DNA from 4 places in the Paenibacillus sp. GP183 genome. Region 1 is predicted to be linked to each of the others. Evidence: riboswitches for the same ligand, from Rfam matches in the RefSeq annotation. Region 1 holds a riboswitch; each other region holds the start of a gene.
What was found. Region 1 has a riboswitch for cyclic di-AMP ahead of BLV33_RS21930 (C40 family peptidase). Riboswitches for the same ligand answer to the same signal wherever they lie in the genome.

Region 1 (5,713 bases):
ATTTGCGAGCAGTTCAAGCGACGTCCTTTGTGGATAATGATGTGTTTTCCACTCGCGTGCTCCACAAAAACGGAAATTACATTTGGTTTGAAACCAGCTACAAAGTCATAAGGGATGAACAGGGTGAAGTGCTTAATATTGTTGGGATTGGCCGCGATAGAACTGAGCGCAAACAAAATGAAGATAATCTGGCTGAAGCACAGCGGATCGCCATGCTTGGCAGCTGGGAGTGGGATATCCTTAACGAAAAAATTGTATTTTCGGATCAAATGTACAGGATCTACGATATAGATCCTCGTCAAAAGCTCTCAAAACCAAAAGAAGCATTAAATCTTGTGCACCCCAGCGATCAGCGGTGTGTGATGGATGCCATCAAAAAGGCTTTTCACGATGGATCGTGTAATTTGGAATTCCGCCACTTGCAGCAGGACGGTACGGTTCAGTTTTTGAATATTCGCGGGGTCGTCCAATATAACGGGGATGGCAAACCCTCCAAAATGAATGGCACGGTTCAGGATATTACCGAAAGAAAAAATGTTGAACTTAAGCTGCAGGAAAGCATTCAACGCTATACTTCGCTAAAAGATTATAACCATGATGCTGTGATTTCTCTGGATTTGGAAGGGAACATCATAAACACGAATATGATGGCTGAGAAGCTTACTGGGTATACAGTCCAGGAGATGATTGGAACGAGCATTTCAAGAATCATTGGGGGGCTGAACATTTGCACATGATTCTTACCAAACCCCAAGAGCATGTCGACACAGAAAAAAACATTAATACTGTTTACCACAGGGACGGCCATACTGTTGAAGTTTTAACGACAATTGCTACGATTGTTATCAATAGTGAAATTACCGGTTATTATATCATCGCCAAAGATATTACAAAACAAAAAGAACTGCTGATCGCCAAAGAAGCAGCCGAAAAAACCAACATAGCCAAAAGTGAGTTTTTGGCTATGATGAGTCATGAAATCCGCACGCCCATGAATGGGGTCATTGGCATGACTGATCTCCTGATAGAATCTCCCGATCTGAACTCTGAGCAAAGAGAGTATATAGAAATCATTCGGAAAAGCGGATCTTCCCTGCTTGCCATCATAAATGGTATTTTGGACTTTTCCAAAATTGAATCAGGCAGTACGGTGCTGCAGGAGGGTCCTTTGGATATCCGGCAATGCATTGCGGAAACGTTTGATATTTTATCGTTTAAAGCCTATGAAAAGCAGTTGGATTTGATTTATTCCGTTAGCCCTGACATACCTGTTCAACTTAGGGGAGATTCCGATAGGTTAAAGCAGGTGTTACTGAATCTGATCGGAAATTCTATCAAATTCACGCAAACGGGCGGAGTCACCATTAAGGTGAACAAGCTTTCGCAAAAGGGACGCCATATCAAGCTGGAATTTATCGTAAAGGATACGGGAATTGGCGTACCCAAGGAACATATCCATCAGTTATTCGAGCCCTTCTATCAGTTGGATCATTATATGACTCGTCAATATGAAGGAACAGGTTTAGGCTTAGCCATTTGCAGAAGAATTGTTACCCTTATGGATGGAGAGATTTGGGTGGAGCATGCGGATGATGAAGGCCTGAAGGTTGTTTTTACTGCGATTTTTAAGAAAGAAGATCAAGATCAAATGCAAGGCTCGGAACAAAGAGCATGGGGGGAGGCTGATCAAACAGCTCCCATGAAGCTGAAAATCCTGGTAGCCGAGGATAATGAAATCAATCAGTTTGTGATCTCAAAGATTTTGGAGAAACAGGGGCATACGGTGCGTATTGCTGTAAATGGAAATGAAGTTATCCAAATGGCGGCTTACGAAGATTTTGATATTATTTTCATGGATGTCCATATGCCTGATATGAACGGACTGGAAGCGACGGAAAGAATCAAATCCAATTTGGCCCCCGAGAGATGCCCGATCATTATAGCCGTCACCGCCAATGCGTTGAATGGAGATCGGGAAAGGTGCCTGGAAGCCGGCATGGATGAGTACTTAAGCAAGCCGATTAAGAACGAAGCGGTATCTGAAATGATTAGAAAGTTTTTTCCAACACTTGGTCAATAATCAAAAGATGGTAGTTCACCCATTTCTTGCGGTTCCGAGCAAAAAGAAATTGAACCAGCACGATGCAGGAAAATGAAGCCATACTTGCCGCTATCCAAATCAGTGAAGAATGGAATAACTGTTGAACTACTTCATTCCATTGAACAGTGAATGGATGGTTTGGCGGCAGATTCGTTGATCCGATTGCAACAACCAGTATGGGAAGTGACAGCTTCCAGAGCAAATCCAGTAAAACCTGGATAAACGATCCTAAGTTTTCTTGGGATTTTAGAATAATCCTATTTTCTATCAGTTCTTCCGAGCTTAAGCGGCTATATGCATAATAGTCTCTTTGAAAGTCTTTGTTTCTGACCCGCTTTTTGATAGGCGGAACGTTATTATCCCAATCCTTAAAATGCTTCCACAAGGGGCGTTCGAGGGTGTGGATCATGGCAGAAGTGCGGATGAATTCATATAAACCATAAAGAACCACAGCCAAAAAAGCTATTGCCCCAATCAACCAATTTTCGCTCATTTCGGCACCTCGCATCAAGCAACGGCATCTTCTGTGATGACCGTTGTTATTGTTTCTTTTGACGATTTTTCTTGGCAGCCAATTGCCTGAACGTCTCCAGGCTTTCTTTCAAATGCTCGGCTTCTTCTTGGGTAAGCTCGTACTTCAGACCTTCAAGCGCCAGAAAATCTCTGGCCGGATCCACTGTATATGTACTCGTTGATCGGCTGCTTTTCCCTGCGATCAACCACTCTAAAGATACTTCGTATAAATCTGCTAACCGAATCAGCGTATGGGTGTCAGGTTCACGATCTCCTGATTCATATTTGGCCAGGGTGCTGTTATGGATATCCAGCAATTCGGCAATTTTGTTTTGTTTGAAATTTTTATTCTCCCGGCTGGACTTAAGCCTTTCGGAGAGAGCTTTGTTCATTTGATTCATGTTTGCAACACCTCACTACTCCAGTATAGCGTCAGTTGGCGTTTTGGAACTTTTTGTTGGCGTAATGTCAATTATAAAAAATCTCAAAATGATAAATCGTATTTCGTGTCAGCACACGAAAATCGGTGCCGTCATGATCGATAGCCTGAACCTTGGTTGTTTTGAATGGAGCCTCTTGCGTCAAAGACGACAGAATCATGGGAGACCCTACTTGTATTTCCATTAATTCCTGAAAGGTCTCACCCTGAATGCGGTCAAAATCAAAGCGTTCAGAACGATGCTTGGGCGTAATTCCATCAATTTGATAAATTTGCAGCAATTTTAATCGTCTCATGCTCCATATCTCCCTGAATCAGGTTAACTCTGTCGCTTACATCATTATCGCCTTTTTCCTGAAATTTTCCAATAGCTCTGTACAACTTGTTGTACTGCTTTATAATAATGGAGAGAAATTCAATGGAAATCTAGGAGGAATCACCCATGCCTGTTAAAAGAATTGAACACGTCGGCGTTATGGTCGCCAATCTTGAGGCTTCCATCCGGTTTTATGAAGAAGTCATTGGTTTAAAGCTGAAAGGGACTTTGCTGCATACGAATGAAGTGATCCGTTTGGCATTTCTAGGATTGGATGTTGAAGGCGAAACCGAGGTTGAATTGATTGAGGGTTACCAAGAAGGGCTGCCGCAGGAAGGGAAGGTTCATCATCTTGCTTTTGCCGTGGATGACATTGAAGCGGAATTTTCCAGAATTCAAGCTCTGGAGCTCAGCGGAATTGATCAGAACATTACAACATTGCCGAATGGAGCCCGATATTTCTTTTTTAATGGACTGGATATGGAACTCATTGAGTTTTTCCAATCGACGCGCAATTAAGCCGGAACTTGTATTTGTTCTTCATACATGGTAAAGTAAGTTTCGTTGCTCATGACGGAAATCGACTTGAGCCATGAGTCAGCTTACTGACGCGGGGTGGAGCAGCCCGGTAGCTCGTCGGGCTCATAACCCGAAGGCCGCAGGTTCAAATCCTGCCCCCGCAACCAATTTTACCAGTGTGGAGCCGTGGTGTAGAGGCCTAACATGCCTGCCTGTCACGCAGGAGACCGCGGGTTCGAATCCCGTCGGCTCCGCCATTATTTTGCATCATGAGGCATTAGCTCAGCCGGTAGAGCACCTGACTTTTAATCAGGGTGTCGTAGGTTCGAATCCTACATGCCTCACCATTTGTTTATTTAATCCATGCGCGTATGGCGGAATTGGCAGACGCACCAGACTTAGGATCTGGCGGGCAACCGTGGGGGTTCAAGTCCCTCTACGCGCATCGTTTGCGGAAGTGGCTCAGTGGTAGAGCATCGCCTTGCCAAGGCGAGGGTCGCGGGTTCGAACCCCGTCTTCCGCTTTTGTGCGCCCTTAGCTCAGCTGGATAGAGCGTTTGACTACGAATCAAAAGGCCGGGAGTTCGAATCTCTCAGGGCGCGCCACATCAATCATAGATGTTTAAAATATATAAAAATCAATTGAACAGGCAAAAGACGAAGGAAAACAAGGGTTTATCGCCCTCACTCTTTCGCCTTTTTTTTCGTTATATCGCATGTTCTCTTCATTTGTAATTTATTTACACCGTAAAAGGGGTTGATCAATCAAACCAAACTATGGTAATCTAGCACAGAGAAAAAATTGCCGAATCCACAAGCAGCAAAGGCTTGGGTACGGGGGATGCTTTATTGGGGTGAATGATCGTAATCCGCTAAGGAGAAGCGAACTAGGGAAATCCTCTTCCCGAACCCGTCAACTAACCTCGGAGGCTCATAGGAGGCAGGTTATTGAAGTCATTTGCTAAACGCATTGTTTTGTCATGCGCATTAGTTTGTGGAAGCTTAGCGGTAGCTGCAGCAGCTCCGACATATGCATCGGCTGCAAGCATCGTGAAAGTACAAATTAATGATGAACTGGTTCAGTTTCCCGACGCACAGCCATTTATCGACAGCAGCAGCAATCTCCAGGTTCCACTTCGTTTTCTATCCGAGAAGTTAGGGTATAAAGTCGATTGGAGCATGGAAGGCGATACGCAAGTTAACGTCAAGTTAACGAGCAATCAGAACTCGATTATGCTGTCGACCGGCGCCAGCCAAGTTATTGTGAATGGCGCGCCAAAGAGTTTGCAGGGCAGTGCGGCATTTGTAGAAGGCCGCGCTTTCGTACCTCTTCGTTTTATCTCCGAGACCTTTGGTTCGGAAATCAAATGGGATGCAAGCAACCAGGTAGCGATCATAAAAGCAGACGGCAAAGATCATAAGTCCGCTTATATCGCTCCACCACCGCCGCCGCCAGCACCACCAATTGTCATTCCAAGCATTACAGATCAGATTGCGCAAATTGCAAATGGTTACATCGGCGTTCCTTATGTTTGGGGTGGAACCACTCCCAAAGGCTTTGATTGTTCAGGTTTTGTTCAATATGTGTTTGCAAGCAAAGGAATTGATCTGCCAAGAACTTCTTCACAAATGTTCAGCAGAGGCACTGCCGTCAAAGAATTAAAAACAGGCGATTTGGTATTCTTCGCAAATGGCAGCATCAGTCACGTCGGTATCTATCTAGGCAATGGTAATTTCATCTCCGCAACCAACCATGGAGTTAAGGTTGAAACGCTATGGGGCGGATATTGGGGTGGAAGATACGTCGGTGCCAAACGAATTGTTTA
Region 2 (5,713 bases), on a different contig from region 1:
CCAAAGTAGGTCCAGATCTGGGAGTTTATGTACCAGAGACGAATACGCTATACCAACCAGAGGATAACAATGTCTTAGTCATTAACCCAAAAACACATACAATTGGCAAAATGTTTACATATGACTTGCCAGAAAAAGAACCTTTAAGAGGTTTGTATTTTGATTCAGTTAAAAAAATCCTTTGGATCGCTACAAAAGGCAAGCAGATGTTTGCAGTGGATGCAACGTCGGGTAACATAGTTGCCAAGTTTGATGCTACTGCAGGACAAGACCAAATAACGGTTGATCTTAAAAATCGTATTTTGTTCGCTGCGGAATCATCTACCGGGTTGGCAGAGGTCATTGATATGGATGCTATGCGAAGGTTACCTGACTTGTATGTTGGCGGCAAAAAAGGTGGCTCACATACATTAGACATTATGCCTGATACGAATACGATCTATGCCTTTGAACCACTCCTCAATAAAGTGGCTGTAATTAAGATTGAAAAAACTTTTCCAGCATATGTGCTTTCGCCCGATGACGCCAATAAAGGAATTGCATTATTGCAAGCAGCTTATAAAGCCACAGATGATGATGTGGTAAAAGCCGGGTTTCATCGGCTGGCCAATGAATTTCGGAAAGCTTCCGGCCAACCGATTGAAGACTAGTCTCTAACAATGCATAATTATTTTTGCGGCAAAACCAGAGAATACGCCAAAGGTATTACCATCGCTAATTATTATAGATATTTACCAATAATATGATTTCACCACTGGCTTCGAGATGTGTACCCCTTAAAATAGACATTGAGAAAACATCACTCAATAGCGATCTGTATAAAGGGGTGCATTTTTATGGAGAGCTGGATTGCATTTGAATTAGTGTTGCCAATTTAAAATGTTAAGGTAGAGGAGCATGTATCACAAATGTTCCTCTTTCGTTTTATCACTATTAGACATTTTATGAACAAATAAGAATAATGCATAGAAAGATCTCATCGTTCCAAAAAAAGAACTCTATAATAATAATAGGTAATAAATAACATAAAAGAGCTGTGATACCAAATGAAAATTGGTTACGCAAGGGTATCAACAATCGATCAGTCATTAGACATGCAACTTGATGCTTTAAATCTGGTGGATGTGAACGTATTTACACGGAGAAAGTGGGGGAGCTTGCTCAACGTCAGCTCCTTTTTTGGTTTATTGAAGTAACGGGCAGTAAAATTGAACTATTAGTTGTGATAGCCAGACGGGGATACATAACCTTGTGGCGGCGGTATGAGACTAATGACATAGAAATTATAAGTAAATATTACTATTGTTTATAAATATGTATTGGGGATATATTGATAAAGTAAGAATGAATCATATTACGCTTAATTCTTTGGATTAAAGAAGCGGGGGAACCAAGTTTTCTGGGGTGAGTACACTTTTTAAGTGTTAGGGTTAACTTTCGACCCGAGTCCGTCAGCTAACTTCGTCAGCGTAGAAAGAAAATGATAGAAACATTAAATGGGACCTTTAAACTTTAGGGCTCTATTCCCTCGCTTCCTTTTTTCGGTCAAGAGAAAGAAGGAGAAATTAGACATGCTTTTTAAGAGCGTAACCAAAGAGGTAAAGAAGCTTTTTCTATTTAAAAGGTCAAACGCTTCTGTACAACGACAAGAAGAGATTCTTCACTTAAAGCGACGGCTGGAGGAGTTCGACATTCAATTTTCGAATTTGGCATATCAGTCATCAGGCGTCGAAACACGGACTTTAATGGAAATAAGCAGAACGGTCGCACAAAACAATGAGTTGCTAAACACACTAAGTTCGGAAAGGGAATTAGCGGTTCAACAATTACTAGCCAATCGCGTTGGCATTTCCCCAAAAATTTTGGAGGAACATCACCAATTTATCGTAACCATGGCTCATATTTTTGGTGGTCCGTATCCTTGCCTTAGAGAGTACGTCAGAAGCAGTATAACATGAGCCTGGTTGAAGGATAAGACTGCTTCTATATATTTTTTCGGTTGTTACTTCTCCATTATGCCCGTCAATAACCAATTTTTTGATCGTATGTTCGCATTGAACTAACGGTACACTGATAGCTTAATAAAAATACGACAATAGGCTACCGCAGATTTTCTCGGTAGCCTGTTGTGGTAACGGGCAGGTTAAATGGACCTGAAAGTTATTAATGAAATCTAAACCAAGCGAACCATCCTTTTTCCTTATCCTTTGCTACAAAAATTTGACCATGAGAGGCATCATATGCTGGCAAAAAATTAGGGAAAAGTATCTCGATAAAGGAAATTTACGAGTCCAACTCATGGTCTAATGAGTCTTGACGCTGCAACTCAAAGATATGCTTGGCATGGTCAACACCATATTGAACAAATTACCTCACTTAAAAAACGCATGGGATGGTAATGGGTTGCCTTGTTAAACCAACGGGAAACGATATCTGAATTGCGGCTGCTCGTCGGCAGCCGTTTGTTTATTCCCTCCGCAAACGGGCAGAATAGTGCAACAAATCATACGTTGTCATTGGAAGGAAATTACTTTTTGGAAGCGAATACAATAACATTAATTACCGAATTTAATCGAAGAATATTTTCCAGATTATATAGAACTAGGAGGAGTTAACTGTGGCAACAATTGAAGTTATTGATATAGTGAAAGACTTCCGGCAGTATCGCAGATTTTCCGGATTATTCGGTGCTTTCTGCAATTTGATTACAAGAGAATATACGATTAATAGAGCAGTTGATAACATTTCTTTCAAGATTGAACAGGGGGAGGCAGTTGGATACCTCGGTCCCAATGGTGCAGGGAAATCTACCATGATTACCAAGAATTATTCGCTATATATTCGCCACAGTAATGCTTTCCCATATCGTAATAGGATTCAGGATATGTTGTTGGCAGTGGAGTTATCTGAAGGACTTTCCATTCGTTATGTTTCTTGTCCCATGTGTACGCATTAGGAATAATTCTTTCTAAAGCTTCCCTCAGTCCTTCGTTTGTAGGGTTATTGACTACTTCATTAGCATTCGGACATTTTCCGTTGTTGATTAAGAACGGGACATCTTGGTTTATTGGTTGAACTGCCAAGGCTGTTGTCTGCCCACAAAAAAGGATAAAGAGACAGATGATATAGGTGATTTTGTTTGTTCGCACACATTACCGGCCCTTTCTTTAGTTATGTGAGATCATTCCCAATCTGCATACGTATTAATTCTGAATCTGATCGCTAAGGCAGAAAACACGTGTACTCGTTTTATTCCTCGCTCACCTTCTTAACTTTTATCAAATTCGCCGTAAAACCCCTTGCTTTAGCCATGGGGATATAAGGCAATTTGCTCTGCATCCCTTTAGGGATGTTAAGAGCAAAATTCTTAAATTCTCTCTTTAAAACATGTTAGATAAACTACACTAAACTAACTATTTGTGGTACAATTTACTGTAGGTGATGACATTGAGTAGAAAAGCAGAAAGTAATCATAATATCGTTTTTGATTGTAAATATCATGTTGTTTTTTGTCCTAAGTATCGAAAAAAGGTACTCAAAGAACCAATTGATACAAGGCTAAAAAGTTTGTTTTTAGAGAAGTCTAAAGCGTTAAACACAGAAATCGTTGAAATGGAAATCATGCCCGATCATGTTCATTTGCTCATCAAATGCGATCCACAGTTTGGAATCCACAAAGTAGTGAAACATTTGAAAGGGTACACGTCAAGAGTGCTACGACTAGAGTTTAACCATCTAAAAAGTAGACTCCCTTCCCTATGGACAAACTCGTATTTTGTTGCAACCGTAGGTACAGTTCAACTGGATGTAATCAAAAAATATATTGAAAGCCAAAAAGAACGAGGTGAATAGTATTGCTTGTTGCCTACAAATACCGAATATACCCAACAAAAGAGCAAAAACAGAAGATACAATTTACTCTTGAACGCTGCCGTTTGTTGTATAACCGGTTACTAGAGGAACGTATTCTTGCCTACAAACAAGAAGGGAAAACACCGAACTACTACGATCAAGCAAACACGTTCAACGAGCGTAAACAACACATTCCGGCATTAAAGCAAGTGCATTCGCAAGTGTTACAGGATGTTGCGAAACGATTGGATAAGGCGTATCAAGCATTTTTTAGACGAGTGAAGCAAGCCGAGACTCCAGGGTTCCCACGTTTCAAACCACAATCGAGGTACGATTCGTTTACCTATCCGCAAGGCGGGTACACAATCCATGGCAATAAAATAAAGCTATCCAAGATCGGTGAAGTGAAAATAAAACTACATCGAGAACTGCAAGGCAAGATGAAAACCTGTTCCATCATTATCAAAAACGGAAAATACTATGCTTGTTTTTCGTGTGAAGTTGAAGCCAAACCTTTGCCTATAACAAACATGAAGGTTGGTATAGACTTAGGACTCAAACACCTTGCAATACCATCTGAAGGAGAACCGATAGAATCACCCAAATATCTTCGTCTAAGTGAACAACGATTGAAACATCTACAACGTGCCGTATCCAAAAAGAAAAAAGGTTCGAAACGTAGAAGCAAAGCTGTACATCAATTGGCGAAATTGCATGAGCATGTAGCCAATCAGCGAAAAGATCATGCGCACAAAGTTTCTCGTAAACTCGTAAACCAGTACCAATTGATTGCTTTTGAAGATTTAAACGTATTAGGGTTGGTTAAGAACCATCATCTTGCAAAAAGCATTGTTGATGCAGGATGGCAGCAACTCGTACAATTCGTGATGTACAAGGCTGAAAGTGCCGGTCGTCAAGTGGTGCAAGTGAATCCATACAACACATCTCAACAATGCTCCAACTGTGGTGAAATCGTCAAAAAAACACTATCCGAACGAACGCATCAATGTTCTTGCGGATACGTTGCAGATCGGGACGTAAATGCGGCGATTAACATACTAAACCTAGCTTTGAAAAACGTATCGTAACCTAAAAAAGACTAGGCTTGGATAGAGCCTCCAAGGAGGGGAAAGGTTACGATCCCCGATGATCTGAGAAGCCCCTGCCTTTAGGCATGGGAGCATGTCACTCTTAACTAATACAAATTCGAGTAACTACCGTTTATTTCCTTTTTTACTTGGTGTATTATGCATTACTGCCCGTTAGCTCAATTTAAACTTCTTTTTATGAAATGGAAGTTTGAGTATAAAGTATAGATGGGTTCTTTTTTAGATTTGAAAGCACTGCGCTAACGGAAAACGATAGTTCTACACCAAAACGGCTGCCGCAGGGCAGCCGTCATTGCGCTAAACGGGTAACGATAGCTTAATAAAAATACCACAACAGGCTACCGTAGATTTAATCTCGATAGCCTGTTCCGCTAACGAATAACAATCAATTTTATGTCTCTCAGAACTCAGGGAACAATAACTACCATCCCCAGGAATTGTGCCCGATTCAGCGAGTTCCATCGCTGTGCCAGTTTAACCAGCGGAATATTTGCAGCCATCTATGCCATTTATGGGGTCACTAAAATAGTAGATCCAAAAAGAATAATTTTCAGGACTCATAAATAACCCGAGTTTACAAATTGCCATCATCAGACGACGGTAACGTCAGGGACCGTATTTGAAAAAACGCGAACCAAGTTGTTGAAGTGGTTTTGGACGATCTTCCTGATTGCTCATGACAACCGGAGTAGGTGGGGGTATTAAACCAAAAATGAATTACAAATATGTAAAGAAAGCAGCTAAGTTGGACT
Region 3 (5,713 bases), 280 kb from region 1:
ATCAATTAGTCATTCTTCTACCAAGGATAACCGGCTGCGCCGTCCTAAATGACGAGCGCGTTTGTCAAGGTTGATGCGAAGCTAGTCAAGTTTATAAAAACTTATGCTTTCTGATCAACTCAAAAAAATGCAGCTGAGGGTTCCCCCTCAGACTGCATTTTTATTTGCTGCCTATGCGCGGAATTATCTTACCAAGCAAATGTACACGAAATGATGACCAACAGAATAAAGAGAACCAAAATTGCTGCAGTGCTAGTTCCGTAACCTGCTCCAGCTACTGGATATGACATATATTACCCACTCCTTTCAAACTGAGTTCTCGTTACTTTCCTATACTACGTTAGTTCAAACATCTTGATTGGACATGAGTATAGAGACACGCGCACATTTTTTTAACATGCAGACCTGTCATTTACTCGTAACCTAGCTAACTGTAGGTTCAAGAACCGTTAACGTGGGTGGATTGGTTTTGAGATTAACACTTGCTCCTATTGGAACGGCCGCCTTATAAACCCCATGCGCGGCCGACAAATTTGAAAGAAGCGGCTTGCCCAGAGGTACGATCACTTCATTGATCAAATCATCATAGGTTTTGCCATAAGTGTCCAGGCAATTCGTACATTGCCCCATGACGATACCGATGCAGTCTCTAAATTTCCCTGCCAATATCAAATGATTGATCATCCTGTATACTCTATTGACGGGCTCATGCGTTTCTTCCAGGAATAAAATTTTTCCGAGAGTATCTATTTCATACGGTGTACCTAAAGTATCGACAATGGAAGTAATATTGCCCCCGACAATGGGTCCCGTGACATTACCCGATACTCTGGCTGTCAGCGGAACCCCGGGAGGATTGACAATATTATGCGTGGTCTGAACGACAGAGGTAACTTGAAAAAATTGATTAAAATTATATGCTGGAGTGCTGCTCCTGAAATCAAACAGTAGCAAGCTCGAGAACGTGATCAAATCGGAAAATTGATACAAGGTGTTTAATAGTACTGTAATATCGCTGTAGCCGGACACAATTTTCGGGTGTGCGGCTATCACATTGTAATTCAAGTGAGGAAGAATACCTGCGACTCCAACTCCTCCTCTGGATGGCAGGATCAATTTTACTTTCGGATTATTAAACATGTCCATCAAGTCGGAAGCTCTCTGTTGATCCGTTCCGGCAAGGAAACCATCACTCGCATAAACATACTTGCCCAAAACAACTTGGAATCCCATATTTTCTAATGTCGTAATACTGGATTGAATGATAGAGGGATCCAGTGGACTCCCCAATGTAACAATTCCAACTGTATCTCCAGGCCGCAACCTAGGCGGAGCTATTGCCATATTAACACACCCCTAACCGAGTATATCTCTATATGTATGTTCTGCAGTTAGGAAACATGTTTTTTTGTAGCTGGTAAAATATGTGGGTTTAGTTTTTAAAATGGATATGTTAATCTAGCATAAGCCGAAACTTCCAAAATGGGAGTGCGGGGGATTAATTTACTATGAACGGGAGATATACCTGTTCATTTGGGGTGAATCTCGGCTTAAATCCGAGTAGGGCTACCCTTTGATCCGAACCCGACAACTAACCTCGCAGGCAATCTACTAAAAGGAGCAATAATCTATATGAAAGTTCAAGCTATGAAGGCAACATTGGCCGGGCTTGCCTTAAGCCTGTCTATCGCTGGCTTTTCCATGCCCGCGCACGCCGCGCAATCTTCCGGGACATATGTAACCGGAGCAAACGATACCTTTTGGTTGATTTCGAAAAAGCTTAACATCAATGTGAATGAATTGATGGCAGCCAATTCATCGATCAACCCGCTTAATGTATACGAGGGATTGACTTTAACACTCCCTAACGGCAAGAAATCGACAACAGGATCCAAGACCAAGTCAACTCCTGCTGCCCCACAGACTCCGGCCAATTCGGTCACAACTGCTTCTGGAGCGCCATCGTCCTATAGCAAAGTGATTAACGCAGTTGCAACAGCTTACTCCGAGGTTGCAGCAGAAAATGGAGGTTGGGCAGGCGTTGATTACTTTGGTAATCCGCTGAAAATCGGGACTGTTGCTGTTGATCCCAAAGTCATTCCACTCGGGACCAAGTTATATATAACAGGGTATTCCTCGCCTGGTCTTCCTAAAGGTGGAATGTACGCTACCGCAACGGATATTGGCGGAGCGATTAAGGGTAACCGAGTCGATATATTCAAACCGACCTCAACGGGTCCTGTGGCAGATTTCGGTTTCCAAAATGTAAAAATCTACGTATTGAAGTAATATACATGACCTTCGGTTCAATCGAACCGAAGGTCATTTTATTCTTTGAGACCTTCGGTTCATCGAACCGAAGGTCTATTTATTCTTGGACACATGCAGCAGCTCAGGGATGGTTACCATTTCGTAGCCTTGGCTTTTCAACGTCCGTATAATGGTGGGTATGGCTTTAACGGAACCTGACAAGTCTTCCCCTTCGCCTCCTCCGCAATGCTGCAGGATGATTGCGCCTTGACGATTGGCAGATAGGACATTATGAGAAACCTTGTCGGCGCTAATTCCTTTCCAATCTAAAGAATCTACATTCCAATTGATGATCAGATAACCATGGTCCATGGCCCAGCGAACCTGCTGCTCATTGATGGCCCCATAAGGAGGACGAAGCAGTTTCGGTATATACCCGGTGATCGGTTTCAGGATAGATTGCGTATCGTCGATCTGCTTCTTGAAGTTTGATATGGACAGCTTGGATAAGTCTGCATGGGTGTATGAATGATTCCCGACAATATGGCCTTCTCGTATCATTCTGGCTATGATCTCAGGGTGAGCCTCAGCGCGTTTGCCAATCACGAAGAAGGTCGCATTTACATTGTTTTGCTTCAAGACATCCAGAACCTGCCGCGTAAATATCTCATCAGGGCCATCGTCAAAGGTCAAGGCCACTTTCTTCTCTGTTACGGGTCCGGATAATATAAATGTGCGGTCATATTTTTTTCGGAGCTCCGACAGAGACAATGATTTATGGGCTATGCGTCGTTGCCCGACCGGAACTGATTTTTTGGGTTCACGATACTCGGCTTTGCTTTTATTCCTGCTGGTTTGAGAGCTCGGGTTAAGCACAGATGAATTAGCCGGGGCTTTGGCTTCTAGATTAAGCTCGGACTTAGGCTTATCCAATGGGAAAAGCTGCCTCGACTTAGCCATAACCGGAGGCAGGATTGGATGCTCTGAAGGTATACTTACCCCATTGGGTGCAAGTACGTCCGGTATGACGCCTTCACTGCTGTGATCTTGCTGATGACTGCTCTTAAACCCGCAGCCTGGCAGAAGGCAGCTTGAAATAAAGATAACGCTAAAGATCATTAGATGCTTCATTGTTTAACCTCCCCAAAAGTCTGCCGCATCTTATTCTTGTTTATGTTGTGCGATTTGGATGATCGTTATCCGAATACGGAGGTTGTGAATCCACCTTTGCATTCGTTATAATGAAACCATCTGATTATGGTAAAGGAGGGTTTCATCCCATGAGTAACAAAGAAATCGAAGATGAAGTGATCCGTAATTACCAACGTGAAGAAAATATGATGATTCTTATATTTGCCCAATGGTGCGTGAACCATGACCTCGACCCGGCCGAACTTTACCGCAATGCCTATCCGGAGCAAAAGGATAATGCTTCGCTTCGTCAAGCCCTTGATCTCACTGTACCCAAGGAAGAGGCCGGTGATGTGCCCGATGATACGTTATTGGGGGTGCTTTCTCTGTTTGGCAACGAAGAGCTCGCTTTCGTAGTAACCGAAGAAATTCGCAAAGGCAAACACCGAGCTTAGCTTTCTCTCCAACAAAAAAACCCATCCCCATATATGGGAATGAGCGCAAGCTTAAAGTTTAAAAATCCATTCAAGCTTATATTAATTCAACCATTCCTTAACCTTTTGCCCAAAATAGGACAGCAGTGAAACAGAATCCATATGTCCGCTAAAATCCTCGAAACCCAGATAACCCTCATAGCCTACCGATTTTAAATCGCCCAGCAGGAGCTTCCAATTAGCAATTCCTTGTTGCAGCGGCATCCATTTGCAGGTCCACTCCTCCATTCCGTCCACGATGCGACCGGTGCGTTCCCATCCGGCATTTTTTACATGAACATGGGCCAAATACGGACCTAAGAGTTCGAGCCCCATGCGAAAATTCTCAAATCCTTCATGCACCATATTGCCGGCATCATGCAGTACTCCGATATGTTCAGGATCAAAATGGGAAACAAGTCGATGCGCCAAACCTGTACTAGGCGCAATCGTCACATGATGGATTTCTAACAAGCCTTTTATCCCATATTGCCGGGAAAGCTCCTGAACATGGTGCAAATAATCCACCGCTTCCGCATAAAGGTCATTGTAGTTCTTGCTGCCGTTGTAACGAGGTACGCCCACTCGAATAAAGCCTGCATCCAGCTTTTTGGCGATCTGCATCACTTTTTCCGTGCCAGCCACATCACCGCAAGTTAAATAAGGCGTCACGCTGATGGTTTGTATGCCGTGGCTTTGAACTTGCTCACGCAAGTTCTCCAATTCCTCATCGGAGGTCCCCGGTACAATGGTGGACAGATTATTCCCCCAATAGGATGGCTCTTGACTCGCTGCTTCTTGAGAAATCGGGGCATATCTCCATTCCACGCCTGAAATTCCTGCCGCTGCAGCAGCAGTGATTAGCTCTTCCTTCGTTAAATCCGGCGTCATCACGGTAAACACAGACAGTTTCATAATATCCTCCCGCATAAGAAATAGATGGTGTTGATTATCTTCATTTTGCAGTATAATAAAAACGTATTCATTGCAAATAATGGGCTAAAAAATGCTTTTATTGACCTTGTACAGCAAAGGAGGACTTATATGCTGGAGGTTTATGAGGATTTGCAAAAGTCTATTTATTATAGCCATACCGTTCGAAATGAGCTGCCTAAAGTAGATTTTCACCAGCATCAAGAGCTCTTTGAAATCTACTTTTTTCTCACAGGACATGTTCATTATTTTATTGAAAAACAAGTTTACCCGCTGCAATACGGCGATCTGCTCGTGATGAACAGCAATGAGCTGCATAAGCCCAACTTCCAATCCAATCAAAGGTATGAAGTTATCGTCATCCATTTTAACCCTGCAGTGGTCGCGGAGCTGAGCTCTCCGGACTTTGACCTGCTGGGATGCTTCACTAATCGTCCGCTGGGTGAACAAAATCATATGCGCTTCTCGGATCAGAGGCTTCAGGAGCTTCTTCACTTGTTTGACCGTCTGGAAAAGCTCAGCATGCCGCGAACAGCTGCAGGATCGGACATTCTTTATTTAACTGCCTTTTTGGAGCTGCTGGTCTTTCTGGGCCGTGCTTTTAACAGCGAGCAGCATGGACAGAGCGATGAACCATCCGCTATTCCGGGGAAACTGAGGGATCTACTGCACTATATCGATAACTACCTGGATCAGGATCTGTCGCTGGACAAGCTCGAGCATACCTTTTTCATGAACCGCTCCTACCTGTGCCGTTTGTTCAAAAAGCACACAGGAAGCACCATCCATGAGCATATCCTGTTCAAGCGCATCGCCAAAGCCAAAATGCTGCTGAAAGCCGGGAGCAACGTCACCGATGCTTGCCAGCTCGCCGGCTTCAACGATTACTCCAATTTTATCCGCAGCTTCAAAAAGACCGTCGGCCT
Region 4 (5,713 bases), 250 kb from region 1:
TTGAACAGTTTGAGTCGTTCAGTCCGAAAATGGCAGCCTTCTCCAAAAAAGCATTCGAGCGCAGTTGGATTGAAGCAGAGGATCGCGCTGGCAAAAGACCAGGTGGATTCTGTACATCGTTTCCGATCGCGGGAGAAACACGCATTTTCATGACGTATGGAGGCACCGCCAATAACGTGTCCACCCTGGCGCATGAATTAGGCCATGGATATCACCAGCATGTTATGAATGACATGCCTGCTCTTGCACAGCAATATGCGATGAACGTAGCTGAAACGGCATCTACTTTAGCTGAGATGATTGTTTCGGATGCAGCGGTTAATAAAGCAGCTACAGTTGAAGAGCGGATCATATTACTCGAGGATAAAATCCAGCGTTCTATCGCTTTCTTTATGAACATCCATGCCCGATTTATCTTTGAAACTAATTTTTATGAAGAACGCCGTAACGGACTTGTCAGCGTTGAACGCTTGAACGAGCTGATGGTAAGCGCTCAGAAGAAAGCTTTTAAAGATTCCCTTAGCAGCTACCATCCTCATTTTTGGGCAGCCAAGCTGCATTTCTACTCGACCGAGGTGCCTTTTTACAATTTCCCGTACACCTTCGGCTTCTTGTTCAGTGCTGGCATCTATGCCAAAGCCCAGGAAGCGGGTCCGGCTTTTGAGGATCAATACATCTCTTTGCTTAGGGATACCGGCAGCATGACTGTGGAGGAATTGGCCCGGAAGCATCTCGGCGTCGATCTTACGCAGCCTGACTTCTGGCAAAGTGCAGTCGACATGGCTATCGAAGATGTCAAGCAATTCATGGCTCTCACTGATGCTAAAGTTCATTAGTTAGAAAAGGAGTTGGAAGGATGTTTTTTATCCTTCCAGAGGCCGGTTATGGCTCAAGAAGGCCTCATTACAGTAAAAGCTCCCACAGAGGGAGCTTTTTTTATGGTGAATCTGTTTTGTGAGGTGCTTACAGCTTAAACACCTGAATGGCCGTCTGCAGCTGAGTTACTACCCGCGTCATTTCTTCTGCTTGATTGACAATTGCCTGAACCGTGCCGATCTGCTCGCTCATCGAAGCAGACACTTCCTCGGTCCCTGCTGCGGACTGCTCGGTGATTGCGGAAATGCTCTCCATAGCTGCTGCAATTTGCTGCGATCTGCTCAGCATGTTCGAGCTCTGCTCAGCGAACCCGGATATTTCCACCGAAATGAATCGCATACTGTCGACGATTTCCGAGAAAACCTTCTCGGTTTGATCAATCAGCACGGTTTGTTTGTTGACAACATCTTCATTGATTTTGATACTGCTTATGGCCTGTCCGATCCCTTGTTCAATGCTTTTCACGAAGCCGAATACCTCACGGGTCAAAGCTGTGGATTCCTCAGCTAACTTGCGCACTTGCTGCGCAACGACGGCAAAGCCTCTTCCGTGTTCACCGGCTCTTGCTGCTTCTATGGAAGCATTGAGCGAGAGCAAGTTCGTTTGCTCGGCAATTTCTGAAATAGACCTTGTCACATTGGTGATGCCTGCAGCTTGCTTAGCCAGTGAATCAATCGTTTCCGATACCAGTGCAGTTACTTCCACATTGCGCTTCATCCCGGCTCCCTGGCTTTCTACCGTGGTCATGCCCTTTTCCACAAGCCTCAGCATTTGATCCGATCGAGCTTTCATCTCTTTGGCGGAATCAGCATAACTGGAAATGTTTGTCTGAATATCACTGGAAGTAGCGGATGCACGGGATACTTCCTCGGAGATCTGCCCAGCACCGGTTGCCAGCTCATGGGCGGATATACTGACTTGTTCCAGAACACCACGAAAATTTTCGTTTTTGAAGTAGATGTCCCTGCTGGAGTTAAAAACTTGCTTGGAAATCGAACCGGTATCCTGTAGAATTTCACGAAGCTTATCAATCATTTTATTGAAGGACTTACCTAACTGGCCGAGGGTATCATCCGAAGTGATGGTAACCTTTTGCGTAAAATCCCCTTTTGAAATGTTAAGTGCAACTCGCGATAATTCAGCGATAGGTTCGGTTAAGGATCTTTCAAACCAGAATACAAACGGAATACTCCCAGCAATCAAAATAACGAGGAAGATAATACCAAGAAAGGGGTTCCATTGTGGGGCAAAAAGTAAAATCAGAATCATGACTGCACTGATGCCTATGAGTCCGAAGCACCCTAGTTGCAGCTTTCGCTTAAAAGATATTGTAGACAAATTAAACACCCATAATCGACTCCTCAATGAAATGTTAGATTATTGGGTATTTACAATAATCTCGAAAAAATTATAACATTCATAGGAAAAAGTTTCTATATCAGGCTCGAAAAATGCGATAATTCAGACTTCAGACTCATAGAAATCTTCCGATAAAAGTATGTTAAAGCATAAATATGTAAAAATATGTTGAAAAAGTGAAAGTGTCACAGTATAATAGTCCTACATCCCAGAATATTCAAATAATTTAAATGATGCATCGGGGACAGTTTTTATTCAAATCCGCAACAATGTGATTGGAAAGTATAGAATCAGGCATCTGCCGCTAGAATGTAAAGGCGGAGAACTCCAAGCGAATACAAAAGGGCTCGTTGAATCCCAATACCAAACTTTTCGCCAAATGGCAATTGAATCTCTGAAATACAAGAAGAATTGGACTCATGGTGAAATCATGCTTGATTTCACATTGAAGCAGAACACGCTATGCGCCAGCGTTCAATTCGAGTCGAATTACAACATGGCAAGTACGGTTAAATCGGTTTGAAGGACTTATATTTTATTCATTCAGAAATACTTAGCAAAGCAATAATCCCCACAAGCCTTTAAGGTTTGTGGGGATTATTGCTTTTTATACTTTTTATTTCAATACGTAAACTTTCACGTTTTGGATACCGAAATCACTCGCAGGACCAGTGGAACTCGGGATGAAAATATCGACCCGGTTCCCTTTAATCGCGCTGCCTTCATCGGTTGCAGTAGCGATTAACCCTCTTGGGAAGCCATTAAAGGTATAACCGGTAATGTATACCTTTGTTCCGAGTGGAATCACATTGGGGTCTACGGCAATAGTACCTATTTTAAGGGGATTGCCGAAGTAATCAACAGGGCCCCATCCGTTTTCTTGCGGCGCTTCGGAGTAAGCTGTAGCGACAATGTTCATAACTTTGCTGTACGCCAATGACTTTCCGGAAACGGTCTGAACTGTATTATTCGACGCAGCATGGACTGCGTTAGCGGGTAGTGCGAATCCGGCAATGGACAGGCTTAAAGCAAGCCCAACCACTGTCTTTTTCAGAGGTTGAATATTCATACTATCTCTCCTTTTAGTATATTGCCTACGAGGTTAGTTGTCGGGTTCGGACAAAAGGATACAGTCCCTATTCGGATACGATCCGATATTCACCCCAAATGAACAGCGATATCCTGACAGCTCAAAGCTGAGCGGCACCAGGTGTTCTGTTCAATAAATAAATCATCCCCCGCACTTTCTAAACGAAAGTTTCGGCTTAGATAAGACTAACATATTAAAATGGATAATGTAACCCACATTTATTTACAATATTACTTTTTTAACATAAATTAGCATTACTTGTACTTTTGTCAATTTGACGAGTGCCTAGGTTCGCGATGCTCAGACAATATCGTTTCTTTCAGGAGAGACAAATTTTCTCCGCATTCTGTTTGGTATCGTTCTCCAAAGCATCATCCAATTGAATAAGTTCCCTTTTGCCGTATTTTCTGTCTATTGCGGCTGCAATGATGTGATCCGATAGACAAGGATTTTTAGGCAAAAGAGGACCATGGAGATACGTTCCGATTACATTTTTATAGTGGAGCCCTTCAGTTCCATCCTCACCGTTATTACCAAAGCCTTTGATGACTTTTCCTAGCGATTTGTAGTTGTGATAGGTTCGGCCGGAATGGTTTTCAAAACCGATTATTTTGCCAAAATCATTTGATTCAATCATCATGTTACCAACCAGACGATCTTTGTTGGATATGGATTCAAAGCTGCAAATATCCATCCCCTTATACTTACAGCCATCGGAAGTTACATAGCAACTCCCCAGAAGCTGATAACCTCCACATATGGCGAGGCAGCTTACACCGTCCTCAACACATTCTTTAAATTCTTGTTTTATTTTCAAAAATTCATTGGAAACCAGACCCTGTTCACGGTCACTCCCTCCGCCCATGAAGCAAATATCAACCGTCGAAAAGTTCAATGAAGCAGTCGATTTGATATCCACAACTGTTAATTCAATGCCTCTCCATTCGCACCGTTTTTTAAGAACTAGCACATTTCCTTTATCTCCGTACAAATTTAACCGATCCGGGAAAAAGTTATAAAGGATAAGCTTCATTTTCCTTTTTCACACTCCTAACAAGATACTTTTTCACCTGCTGCAAGGCTGTATAGGTTGGCAACAAATAAGTGTGCATAGGATGATTAAGCGCGTATTTTATGGCCTGATCTATAGAAGGAATTTTAAACACTTTATTGGGATCAATCCCGGCATACTTAAGACGCAACAGCAAGTCGGATGCGCGGCTGCCGGAGCATACTATTGTTTTGATATCTTCCCTTTGAAGGCATTCGAAATCTATATCCCAAATCCATGACACATCTTCACCATCGGCAATAAAGTCATTAATAAAAAAGACGATCTGCTTCTCGTGATTCGTAGAAAGGATTTCCGACAATGAGACATTCGTGCCGGATGGATTTTTATTGAGATTAACGATGAAGGGAAATCCCCTAAATTGAAACACCTGCATACGTCCATTGTCGGGATGAAACTTATATAAGGATTCTTGTATGTTCTTAACATGAACCCCTAATTCCGCTGCGCAAGCAACCGCCGCTAATACGTTGTAAACATTATAGGCGCCAGTCATATTGATCCTGTACGTTTTATTGTTCAGTGAAAAAGTTAAGGGGTTGCATTGAACGCTGTCGATTTCATAATGAGGGTCCGGGCGTTCAAATCCACAAGAGCAGGTAAAAAATCCAAGCTGGCCAAAATGAACGTGATCATACTTCATTTCCTCACCGCATATCGGACAATATTTAGATTCACACATGCCGTAATCTCCAAAATGGTAGGACTGTTTGCCAAGCCCGAAAAAGACATCCTCTTTGCCAAAAGAGCTCAATCGAAAAACCAGCGGATCATCGGCATTTAAAATCAATTTTGTTTGAATGGGATGAATGGCAGCACCAATATGGTTAATCAGAGTATCTATCTCCCCATAACGATCTAATTGGTCTCGAAAAAAATTAGTTATAACGACCATTTTCGGAGTAACTTGCTTCATAACCACCGGTAAGCTGGCTTCGTCAATTTCCAATACAGCGTAATCGTACTTCAGTCTACCGGATATTGAAGCGTGATTAACCATGCACGAGGCTACCCCTGAGATCATATTTGAGCCTTCAGTATTATTCAAAACTTTCATTCCCGCTGACCTCAAGAGATGCGCTAACAGATTGGACGTTGTCGTTTTTCCATTTGTACCGGTAATAAAAATAAAATATTTAATTTGTCCGGATATTTTCGATAAAATTTTCGGGTCAATTTTCAATGCGACAACTCCAGGCAGAGTGGTACCCTTATGACCTGTCAGCCGACTTAATTTACCTGCCATTTTACCGGAAATGAGAGCAGCATTTTTTTGTATTTTCCTCAACTCTCCATTCTTGTTTTAGCAAATTATT

Region 2: it holds a riboswitch for cyclic di-AMP, as region 1 does, so the genes downstream of both, BLV33_RS27595 (hypothetical protein) here and BLV33_RS21930 (C40 family peptidase) in region 1, are expected to answer to the same signal.
Region 3: it holds a riboswitch for cyclic di-AMP, as region 1 does, so the genes downstream of both, BLV33_RS20505 (3D domain-containing protein) here and BLV33_RS21930 (C40 family peptidase) in region 1, are expected to answer to the same signal.
Region 4: it holds a riboswitch for cyclic di-AMP, as region 1 does, so the genes downstream of both, BLV33_RS23265 (3D domain-containing protein) here and BLV33_RS21930 (C40 family peptidase) in region 1, are expected to answer to the same signal.

What each region holds. Positions count from the first base shown of each region.
Region 1 is NZ_FNSW01000001.1:4,442,891-4,448,603, forward strand. It holds gene BLV33_RS21870 (PAS domain S-box protein) at 1-737, shown strand, start outside; gene BLV33_RS21875 (ATP-binding protein) at 734-2,080, shown strand; gene BLV33_RS21880 (hypothetical protein) at 2,049-2,594, opposite strand; gene BLV33_RS21885 (helix-turn-helix domain-containing protein) at 2,641-3,015, opposite strand; gene BLV33_RS21890 (hypothetical protein) at 3,083-3,349, opposite strand; gene BLV33_RS21895 (VOC family protein) at 3,496-3,888, shown strand; tRNA gene BLV33_RS21900 (tRNA-Met) at 3,979-4,055, shown strand; tRNA gene BLV33_RS21905 (tRNA-Asp) at 4,069-4,145, shown strand; tRNA gene BLV33_RS21910 (tRNA-Lys) at 4,160-4,235, shown strand; tRNA gene BLV33_RS21915 (tRNA-Leu) at 4,254-4,333, shown strand; tRNA gene BLV33_RS21920 (tRNA-Gly) at 4,340-4,411, shown strand; tRNA gene BLV33_RS21925 (tRNA-Arg) at 4,417-4,493, shown strand; cyclic di-AMP (ydaO/yuaA leader) riboswitch at 4,681-4,834, shown strand; gene BLV33_RS21930 (C40 family peptidase) at 4,836-5,713, shown strand, end outside.
Region 2 is NZ_FNSW01000002.1:190,201-195,913, reverse strand. It holds gene BLV33_RS30325 (YncE family protein) at 1-650, shown strand, start outside; partial or broken gene BLV33_RS30960 (recombinase family protein) at 1,047-1,147, shown strand; cyclic di-AMP (ydaO/yuaA leader) riboswitch at 1,348-1,484, shown strand; gene BLV33_RS27595 (hypothetical protein) at 1,572-1,958, shown strand; gene BLV33_RS27585 (ATP-binding cassette domain-containing protein) at 2,618-2,956, shown strand; gene tnpA (IS200/IS605 family transposase) at 3,442-3,852, shown strand; gene BLV33_RS27575 (RNA-guided endonuclease InsQ/TnpB family protein) at 3,855-4,940, shown strand; partial or broken gene BLV33_RS30320 (IS1595 family transposase) at 5,544-5,648, shown strand; gene BLV33_RS27570 (hypothetical protein) at 5,702-5,713, opposite strand, start outside.
Region 3 is NZ_FNSW01000001.1:4,161,794-4,167,506, reverse strand. It holds gene ald (alanine dehydrogenase) at 1-9, shown strand, start outside; gene BLV33_RS20515 (YjcZ family sporulation protein) at 189-290, opposite strand; gene BLV33_RS20510 (S66 peptidase family protein) at 424-1,344, opposite strand; cyclic di-AMP (ydaO/yuaA leader) riboswitch at 1,457-1,623, shown strand; gene BLV33_RS20505 (3D domain-containing protein) at 1,633-2,289, shown strand; gene BLV33_RS20500 (polysaccharide deacetylase family protein) at 2,365-3,381, opposite strand; gene BLV33_RS20495 (hypothetical protein) at 3,531-3,836, shown strand; gene BLV33_RS20490 (sugar phosphate isomerase/epimerase family protein) at 3,918-4,769, opposite strand; gene BLV33_RS20485 (AraC family transcriptional regulator) at 4,899-5,713, shown strand, end outside.
Region 4 is NZ_FNSW01000001.1:4,690,380-4,696,092, forward strand. It holds gene BLV33_RS23250 (M3 family oligoendopeptidase) at 1-836, shown strand, start outside; gene BLV33_RS23255 (methyl-accepting chemotaxis protein) at 964-2,223, opposite strand; gene BLV33_RS23265 (3D domain-containing protein) at 2,852-3,304, opposite strand; cyclic di-AMP (ydaO/yuaA leader) riboswitch at 3,310-3,511, opposite strand; gene BLV33_RS23270 (type 1 glutamine amidotransferase) at 3,645-4,358, opposite strand; gene BLV33_RS23275 (Mur ligase family protein) at 4,339-5,685, opposite strand.